3 regions of the Janthinobacterium sp. HH104 genome follow, and region 3 is predicted to be linked to each of the others. Evidence: predicted binding sites of a transcription regulator. Region 3 holds the regulator's gene; each other region holds the start of a gene.
What was found. The regulator NrdR, encoded in region 3, represses ribonucleotide reductase genes. The targets are predictions, from matches to a motif close to CACNANATNTNGTG.
Positions count from the first base shown of each region.

Region 1 (3,278 bases), on a different contig from region 3:
TTCCGTATCGAGCAGGGTGATGGCGGGAGTGAAGTCGGGACGTGCGTTCATGGCGTTTCCTTGAGTGGGTGAGCGAAATCGGATTGCTTGCGGGCGATCAGTTCCGCGTCGCAGGTGGGGCAGAATTCATGTTTGCCGGCCAGGTAGCCGTGGCGCGGGCAGATGGAAAACGTGGGCGTGACGGTGATGTAGGGCAGCGAGAAGCGGCTCAGCGCGCGTTTTACCAGCTCGCGGCAGGCATTCGCATCCGACAGCGCTTCCGTCATGTACAGGTGCAGCACCGTGCCGCCCGTGTACTTGCGCTGCAGCGCGTCCTGCAATTCCAGCGCTTCGAACGGGTCGTCCGTATGGCCGACGGGCAGTTGCGACGAATTCGTGTAGTACGGATTGTCGACCGTGCCCGCCTGCAGGATGGCCGGATAGCGCTTGCGGTCTTCGCGCGCGAAGCGGTAGGTCGTGCCTTCGGCCGGCGTCGCCTCCAGGTTGTACATATGGCCCGTCTCTTCCTGGAACCGCACCATGCGGGCGCGCACGTGGTCGAGCAGACGTATCGCCAGCGCATGGCCTTCCGGCGCCGTGATGTCGTAAGCGTCGCCGCTGAAATTGCGGATCATCTCGTTGATGCCGTTCACGCCCAGGGTGGAAAAGTGATTGCGCAGGGTGCCCAGATAGCGTTTCGTGTACGGGAACAGGCCTTGCTGCATCAGTTCTTCGATGGTGCGGCGCTTGATTTCCAGGCTGGTCTTGCCCAGCTCCAGCAGGCGGTCCAGGTCGGCCATCAAGGCTGGCTCGTCGCCGCGCCACAAGTGGCCCAGGCGCGCGCAGTTGATCGTCACCACGCCCAGGGAACCCGTCTGCTCGGCGGAACCGAACAGGCCATTACCCCGTTTGAGCAGCTCGCGCAAGTCCAGCTGCAAGCGGCAGCACATGGAACGTATCATGTTCGGCTTGAGTTCCGAATTGATGAAATTCTGGAAGTAGGGCAAGCCGTAGCGGGCCGTCATCTCGAACAGGCGTTCCGCGTTGTCGCTGTGCCAGTCGAAATCCTCGGTGATGTTATAGGTAGGGATGGGGAAGGTGAAGACCCGGCCCTTGGCGTCGCCCGCCATCATGATTTCGATATAGGCGCGGTTGATCATGTCCATTTCCGCCTGCAGCTCGCCATAGCTGAAGTCCATTTCCTGGCCGGCGATGACGGGAATCTGCTCGCGCAAATCGTCCGGGCAGACCCAGTCAAACGTGAGGTTGGTGAACGGCGTCTGCGTGCCCCAGCGCGATGGCACGTTGAGGTTGAAGATCAGCTCCTGCATGTACTGGCGCACGTCTTCGTAGCGCAGGCTGTCCTTGCGGATGTAGGGCGCCATATAGGTGTCGAAGGAGCTGAACGCCTGCGCGCCGGCCCACTCGTTTTGCAGGGTGCCGAGGAAGTTGACGATCTGGCCAATGGCGCTCGACATGTGTTTCGGCGGGCCCGATTCGATCTTGCCCGGCACGCCATTCAAGCCTTCGTGCAGCAGGGTGCGCAGCGACCAGCCGGCGCAATAGCCGGCCAGCATGTCGAGGTCGTGGATGTGCAGCGCCGCTTCGCGGTGCGCCGCGCCCACTTCCGGCGGATACACCTGGTCCAGCCAGTAGTTGGCGATGACCTTGCCCGACACGTTGAGTATCAGGCCGCCCAGCGAGTAGCCCTGGTTGGCGTTGGCGTTGACACGCCAGTCGCGCCGGTCCAGGTATTCATTGATGGACGCGGCGACGTCGACCTGGCCGCGTGTGGGGGAAACTGCATTTGTCGTCATGAAACCTCCAATAAACACAACATGCGGTGTTTTTATGGAGATTAATCACTAAATATAGTGGCGTCAAAGGGCGCGTGCAGTTGCGTGACGAATCCTTGATGCAGGTGAAGAAAGCGCGTCAGCGGCTTTTTTTCGCGCGGCCCAGGCGCGGGATGAAGCAGCTCAGGCCAAAGTAAGCGGCACCGCAGACGGCGATGCTGACGACGGAGGCGGGCAGCACGTGCGCCCAGATTTCCCGCGCCGAGAACGTGCTCCAGCTGGCCACGCGCGCGTCGAACGTGACGTAGTTCGCCAGCAGCCAGTACACGGCCAGCAGGCCCGTGCAGATGGCGGCCTGGCGCAGCACGGGCATGGCGCGGCGGGCGAAGACGGCTTGCAGGAACAGCAGCAGCATTCCGGCCCAGACGCCCAGCGCCTCGGGCGACAGCACGGAGAGCGTTTCTTCGACATAGCCGTCGGCGGGCGAAGCCCACTGTATTTGCAGCACGGTGAGGAATAGGGTGAGCAAGAATAGCAGCAGCGGTTTGCGGGGCATGGCGGGCAATCGGTGAGGGAGAAAAGTGGGGCATTTTACAGCCAGGTCAAGCAAGTTGAACGCGCGCCAGCCATGCATGCATTCCTTCACCTGCGTCAAGGACTGGGCGGTATGGGCGGGGCTATAGTCTGCACCCTGAGCCGATACAGGACTGTGAACACCATGATGCTTGAATCAACCACCGCCACCCGCGTGGCCGGACCGCTGGAACTGGTCTGCCCCGCCGGCAGCCTGCCTGCCCTGAAAGCGGCCATCGACAATGGCGCCGATACCGTCTACCTGGGTTTTCGCGACGCCACCAATGCGCGCAATTTCGCGGGCCTCAATTTCGACGAGAAGGCCATCGCCGAGGGTGTGCGCTACGCCCACCAATATGGACGCAAGGTGCTGCTGGCGCTGAATACCTATCCGCAGCCGCACAACTGGGCCGTGTGGCGCAGCGCCATCGACCGCGCCGCGCAGGCCGGCATCGACGCCATGATCGTGGCCGATCCGGGCCTGATGGCGTATGCAAGCGAGCACCACCCGCAACTGCGTTTGCACCTGTCCGTGCAGGGCTCGGCCACCAACTACGAAGCGATCAATTTTTACCATGAACACTTCGGCATCGCCCGCGCCGTGCTGCCGCGCGTGCTGTCGATGGCGCAGGTCGAGCAACTGATCGCCAAGACGGAAGTCGAGATCGAGGTCTTCGGCTTCGGCAGCCTGTGCGTGATGGTCGAAGGGCGCTGCGCGCTGTCGTCGTACGCGACGGGCGAGGCGCCGAACACTCACGGCGTGTGCTCGCCGGCGAAATCCGTGCGCTGGCTGGAAACACCGAACGGCCTCGAATCGCGCCTGAACGGCGTGCTGATCGACCGCTATGCGCCAGGCGAAAACGCCAGCTATCCGACCCTGTGCAAGGGACGTTTCGAAGTCAACGACGAAGAGTATTACGCGATCGAGGA
Region 1 is NZ_LRIB01000043.1:75,255-78,532, forward strand. It holds gene nrdD (anaerobic ribonucleoside-triphosphate reductase) at 1-51, opposite strand, end outside; gene JAB6_RS20165 (ribonucleoside triphosphate reductase) at 48-1,796, opposite strand; gene JAB6_RS20170 (hypothetical protein) at 1,915-2,331, opposite strand; gene JAB6_RS20175 (peptidase U32 family protein) at 2,497-3,278, shown strand, end outside.
Region 1: a site for NrdR is predicted at 1,843-1,856, ahead of JAB6_RS20165 (ribonucleoside triphosphate reductase). Genes of this name have one in related genera too.

Region 2 (3,278 bases), on a different contig from region 3:
TGCACGAACGCCAGGGTTTGTTCCAGGCGGCCCATGGCGGCAGTTTGTTGCTCGATGAAGTCGACGATCTGCCGCTGGCCATGCAGGTAAAACTGTTGCGTGTGCTGCAGGAGCGCCGCGTACGCAAGCTGGGCGGCAGTAGCGACGAAGCCGTCGACGTGCGCATCCTGTGCGCGAGCCAGCATGGCCTGGCGCGCGGCGTGGCCGCCGGCACGTTTCGCCAGGACCTGTTTTACCGCCTGCATGTGATCGAGCTGGCGCTGCCGCCGCTGCGCGAGCGGCGCGGCGATCTGCAGGTATTATGTGAGGTGATCCTCGCGCGCCTGTCGCCACGCCGGGCCGTGAGCCTGGCGCCGCCCGTGCTGGCGGCCCTGGCCGCGTATGCGTTTCCCGGCAATGTGCGCGAACTGGAAAACGTGCTGGAGCGGGCGCTGGCCTTTGCCGACGGCGGCGTGATCGCGCTTGACGGGCTGGCCTTGCCATCCACGGCGGGTACTATGCCTTTGCGGGCGGCGCCGGCATTGCCGGACTTGCCGGAACGGCAACTATGCCTGCCCGGCATGGCCGCGCATGGCGTGGCCCCCGTCCTGCCGCTCGACGTGTATTTGCGCCAGGCCGAGCGCGACATGATCATGCTGGCGCTGGTGCAGGCGCGCTACCACCGGGCACGGGCGGCGCGCCAGCTGGGCCTGAGCGTGCGCCAGTTGCGTTACCGCATGCAGAAATTGACGATACAGGAAGCTTTACTTGATGAGCGTATGGACGATAGATGAAGACGGCTGGTGCGACGGCGCGCTGCGCTATGACTCGCCGCACCACGATGCGCGCCCGGACGGTGCACAAGTCGACTTGCTGGTGATCCATAACATCAGCTTGCCGGGCGGCCACTTTGGCGGGCCGCATGTGTCGGACTTGTTTACGGGCCGGGTAGATTATAATGCCGATCCTTCTTTCGCCGACCTGCGTGGCTTGCAGGTGTCGGCGCACTTTTTTGTGCGGCGCGATGGTGCGTTGTTGCAATATGTTTCTACTGATCAACGTGCCTGGCATGCGGGCGCGTCCATGTTCGAAGGACGCCCGCAGTGCAATGGCTATTCCATCGGTATCGAAATGGAAGGCGCGGACGATGTGCCCTTCCAGCGGCGGCAATACCATGTGCTGGCGGCGCTGACGGCGGCGCTGGTGGCGCGCTACGGGCTGTCGCAGGTGCGCGGCCACGAGCATATCGCGCCGGGGAGGAAGACGGATCCGGGGCCGTTTTTTGACTGGCATTTTTATCAAAAATGCTGGCTGGAAACCTTGCAAGGGCAGCCTGCGTTAGCGCTTACTTCGCGGGGATTTGGCTTTCCATCCACACCCTGAAAAGTCAACCGAAATCGTATATGAAAATACAAAAAATTACGCTGGCGGATGCCGGAAAACTATTGCATCACCCTCCGATGGGTACTACAATTAGTGCAGAAGTTGGATGTAAAGACTATATCTAGTGCCATCACAGACGTTTTCAGAATTATTGTCAAAGCTACCCGGATTGCTGATAAAGCACTGGAACTGGCGGTTTATCACCCTTGATCGTGTTTCGCGCCAGCCGGGCAGTACGGTGTGGCGATATGGCGTCTGACTCTGTTTTATGCATTAAGAATTTACTATTTAGCAACAAATACCTGAAGAAACCCTGACCATCGGGCGTTCTATTCAACAACACACGCGGCAGCAAAACTGCAGGCTGACTTTAGCTGACAACGGGAGCTTCAATGCAATCACCACAAGATATTTCCATCCATCCAACGCCAGTATCGCCAGCGCCAGGCGCGGCCAACAGCGTGGCGAGCACGGGCGCGGCATTGGGCGACTATCGCATCATCCGCCGCAACGGTGCGGTGGTGGCATTTGAGCCTTCGAAGATCGCGATCGCCATGACCAAGGCGTTTTTGGCCGTTAACGGCGGCCAGGGCGCAGCCTCGGCACGCATCCGCGAACTGGTGGAACAACTGACGGACGGCGTCGTCGCCGCGCTGGTGCGCCGCCATCCGGGCGGCGGCACCTTCCATATCGAAGACGTGCAAGACCAGGTGGAACTGTCGCTGATGCGTTCGGGCGAGCACGACGTGGCGCGTGCCTACGTGCTGTACCGCGCCAAGCACATGGAAGAGCGCCGCCTGCAGAAGGAAGCGCAAGGCGCGTCCGCGCAAGTGACCGCGCCCCAGCTGAACGTCACCGACAACGGCGTGCGCCGCCTGCTGGACATGCAGGAAGTGCGGGACCTGATCAACGCCGCCTGCGCCGGCCTGGAAAAGCACGTCGATGCCGACGCCATCCTGGCTGAAACGGTGAAAAACCTGTACGACGGCGTGCCTGTCGAAGAGCTGCACAAGTCGGCCATCCTGGCGGCGCGCGCGCTGATGGAAAAAGATCCGGCCTACAGCCAGGTCACGGCCCGCATCCTGCTGCACACGGTGCGCAAGGAAGTGTTCGGCAAGGAAGTGCCGCAAGCGGCCGCTGCCGCCGAATACCTGACGTATTTCCCGCAATACATTGCCAAGGGTATCGCCGCTGAGCTGCTGAACCCGGTACTCGCCAGTTTCGACCTGGAGCGCCTGGCGAAAGCCATCGTCGCCGACCGCGACTTGCAATTCGGCTATATCGGTCTGCAAACCCTGTATGACCGCTACTTCCTGCACATCCAGGATGTGCGCATCGAAATGCCGCAGGCGTTCTACATGCGCGTGGCCATGGGCCTGGCGCTGAACGAAGCGGACCGCGAAGCGCGCGCCATCGAGTTCTACAGCCTGCTGTCCTCGTTCGACTTCATGAGCTCGACGCCGACCCTGTTCAACTCGGGCACCCTGCGCTCGCAGCTGTCGTCGTGCTACCTGAGCACCGTCTCCGATGACCTGGAAGGCATCTACGACGCCATCAAGGACAATGCGCTGCTGGCCAAGTTCGCCGGCGGCCTGGGCAACGACTGGACGCCAGTGCGCGCCCTGGGCGCCCACATCAAGGGCACCAACGGCAAGTCGCAAGGCGTGGTGCCGTTCCTGAAAGTGGTCAACGACACGGCCGTGGCAGTCAACCAGGGCGGCAAACGCAAGGGCGCCGTCTGCGCCTACCTGGAAACCTGGCACATGGACATCGAGGAATTCCTCGACCTGCGCAAGAACACGGGCGACGACCGCCGCCGCACGCACGACATGAACACGGCGAACTGGATTCCCGACATGTTCATGAAGCGCGTCATGGAAAAAGGCGACTGGACCCTGTTCTCGCCATCGGACACG
Region 2 is NZ_LRIB01000013.1:285,413-288,690, forward strand. It holds gene JAB6_RS02135 (sigma 54-interacting transcriptional regulator) at 1-773, shown strand, start outside; gene ampD (1,6-anhydro-N-acetylmuramyl-L-alanine amidase AmpD) at 751-1,362, shown strand; gene JAB6_RS02145 (ribonucleoside-diphosphate reductase subunit alpha) at 1,755-3,278, shown strand, end outside.
Region 2: a site for NrdR is predicted at 1,476-1,489, ahead of JAB6_RS02145 (ribonucleoside-diphosphate reductase subunit alpha). Genes of this name have one in related genera too.

Region 3 (3,278 bases):
CGAACTGCGCCGGCCCCAGTTCCGCCATCTTGTCCGCCTGGCCCGCCTCGCCATGCAGCAGCAGCGCCACACGCACGCTGGCCACGCGCTTCCAGTGCGTGCGGCGGTGCAGATCGCGCTGGCGCGCGGCCGCATCCGCGCCCTCCAGTACCAATGCCGCATCGTAGGCCTCGAGCGCGCTGGCGTTGACATAGCGGTTCGCCACGCCGTCGGGCGGCGTATCCGTGTCGAGGCCATACAGCACCTGGAAACCGTCGACGCCACGGATGATGGCGTCCGCGCCCCAGCCGTTCGCGCCACGGTATTTGCAGCGCAGCTCGCCCTCGCCATCGGCGCCTTGCGCCACATAGAAAATGCTCCAGCCCCGCTGCGTTTCCGTTTGCGCGGCGCCCACGCCGAAGCCCGCGCAATTGAGCACGGAACCGTCGCCGCCTTCTTCCTTGCCGGCGCCGTAATAGCGCAAGGCCAGCACGTCGCTGCCATGCAGGGCGCCGGGCAGCGCGCCGCTGATGCCCTCGCTGTTCTTGCCCAGGCTGCGCGCGTCGAGCCCGGCCACATTGGCGCTGTCGTCATCGGCATGGGCGACGGGCGCGGCGCTGCTGTCCCAGTTCACGTACGCCGTCTGGCGCACGGCGCGGGCGATGGTGTCGAGCGCATAGCGGCCGTTATCGTCCAAGCGCGCGCTGGCGGACTGGTCGCCATAGCTGCCGCTGGCGGCCAGCAGCACGCTACTGGCCGCCAGCATCAGCAGCGCGCCCAGCGACAGGGCCACCAGCAATTCGACGAGGCTCATGCCGCGATGCCGATACAGGACCTCGTTCATGCGCCGCCTCCGCCCAGCTGGAATGCCAGCCTGGGCAACGATTCGCCTGCCGCATTCATGGCGGGCGAGCCATCGGGCAGGCGGCCGCGCCAGCCCAGCTTGATAACGATGGGCGCGCCCTTGCCGCCGCTGCACGCCCACTGCAAGCCTTGGGCGGCGGCATCCCACGCGGAAGTGTCGCGGCAAATATGCAGGCGCGCGCCGGGCAAGGCCGCATGCAGCCGCTGCTTCCATTCGGCGATATCGAATTGCGCCAGTTCGGCCGCGCTGCAGGCAGTGACGCCGAAGCAGTCGGGCGCACCGCCGCCAGCTTCAGCATCGTCCGCCGCCGCGTAGGCCACGTTCAGGTAGGGATTGCCCGCATCGGGGCCATTCATGAGCACGCTGTTCGCGCGCATGCGTTCGGCAATGCCGGCAGCCAGTTGCACGCCCGCCGACAACAGCGCCGACTCATGGCGCGCGCGCAGCGAGTTCAGTTGCAGGATGCTGGCGCCCAGCAGACCCAGCGCCAACAGCAGCAGCGACACCAGCACCTCGACGAGGCTGCTGCCACCCGCAGGAAACATAGTGCGACCGCTATTGCGCATGCGCTACTCCCTTCCGCAGCAAGAGTCGCAGGAACAGGCGGCCCAGCTACAAGATAGGCGCGCGCAAAAAGCCGGGTCTGCGCTGGCGCAAACAGCACGGCGATAAGTCGAGAAGAACAGCGTTGGGATTGATCAGACCGCTTGCCAGGCAACCCTTGGCGTGGTGAAAACGGGGCGCATAAGCAGCCCCGCCTTCACGAAGGTGAACAAGAAGGTGAGGTCAGGGCTTGCGCGCCTGCCCCACTTCGGCAATCGCATCCTGGAATTCGGCCAGGTCTTCGAAATTCTTGTAGACGGAGGCGAAGCGGATGTAGGCGATCTTGTCGAGGCGCTTGAGTTCCTGCATGACGAGTTCGCCGATATAGCCGGAATCGACTTCGCGCAGGCCGCTGGTCAGCAGTTTTTCCTGGATGGACGCGATGGCCGTATCCACGGAGGCGGCCGCAACGGGACGCTTGCGCAAGGCCAGCATCAAACTGCCGCGCAGCTTATCCGCAGCGAACTCCGTCCGGCTGCCATTCTTTTTGACGACGGCCGGCATGATAAGTTCAATGCGCTCGTACGTGGTAAAACGCTTGTCGCATTTGCCGCAGCGGCGGCGGCGCCGAATGGCATCCCCTTCCTCCGATACGCGCGTATCGAGAACCTGGGTGTCGCCGTGCTGGCAAAATGGACATTTCATGGGCTGGTTACAACTTTATAGTAATAATTACGGGAAATCGCCGTCCTTGTGCAAAGGGCGCCCGAATCACTCCGGGCGCCCTTGGGCACGAAGGAATGTGTCATACAGAATCTTACTCCGTATGACACATTCTGGACAAATTATTATGCGGCGTACACAGGGTGCGCGTCGGCCAGGACTTTCACTGCCGCTTTCACGCGCTCGATGGTGGCGGCGTCATGCGGATTGTCCAGCACGTCGGCGATCAGGTTGCCCACTTCTTCCGCTTGCGCTTCCTTGAAACCGCGCGTCGTCATCGCCGGGCTGCCCAGGCGGATGCCCGAAGTGACGAATGGTTTTTGCGGGTCGTTCGGGATGCCGTTCTTGTTGCAGGTGATGTGCGCGGAACCGAGGATGGCTTCGGCTTCCTTGCCCGTCAGGTTCTTGGCGCGCAGGTCGACCAGCATGACGTGCGATTCGGTACCGCCGGAAACGATGCGCAGGCCGCGCTTGATCAGGGTTTTCGCCAGCACGTCGGCGTTCTTGATCACTTGTTTCTGGTACTCGACGAATTCAGGGCTCAGCGCTTCCTTGAAAGCGACGGCCTTGCCGGCGATCACGTGCATCAGCGGGCCGCCCTGGATACCAGGGAAGATGGCCGAGTTAATGGCTTTTTCGTGTTCGGCCTTCATCAGGATGATGCCGCCGCGCGGGCCGCGCAACGATTTGTGCGTGGTCGAGGTGACGAAGTCGGCGAACGGCACCGGGTTCGGGTACAGGCCGGCGGCGATCAGGCCCGCGTAGTGGGCCATGTCGACCATGAAGTAGGCGCCAACTTCCTTGGCGATCTTGCTGAAGCGTTCGAAGTCGATCTTTTTCGAGAACGCGGACGCGCCGGCGATGATCAATTTCGGCTTGCGTTCGCGGGCCAGGCGCTCCATTGCCTCGTAGTCGATGTCTTCTTCCGCCGTCAAACCGTAGGAGACGACGTCAAACCATTTGCCGGACATGTTCAGCGGCATGCCGTGGGTCAGGTGGCCGCCTTCGGCCAGCGACATACCCATGATCAGGTCGCCTGGTTTCAACATGGCAAAGAACACGCCCTGGTTCGCTTGCGAGCCGGAGTTCGGCTGCACGTTCGCGCATTCGGCGCCGAACAGCTGTTTCACACGGTCGATGGCCAGTTGCTCGGCCACGTCGACGTATT
Region 3 is NZ_LRIB01000001.1:82,097-85,374, reverse strand. It holds gene JAB6_RS00415 (PilW family protein) at 1-823, opposite strand, end outside; gene pilV (type IV pilus modification protein PilV) at 820-1,410, opposite strand; gene nrdR (transcriptional regulator NrdR) at 1,631-2,092, opposite strand; gene glyA (serine hydroxymethyltransferase) at 2,236-3,278, opposite strand, start outside.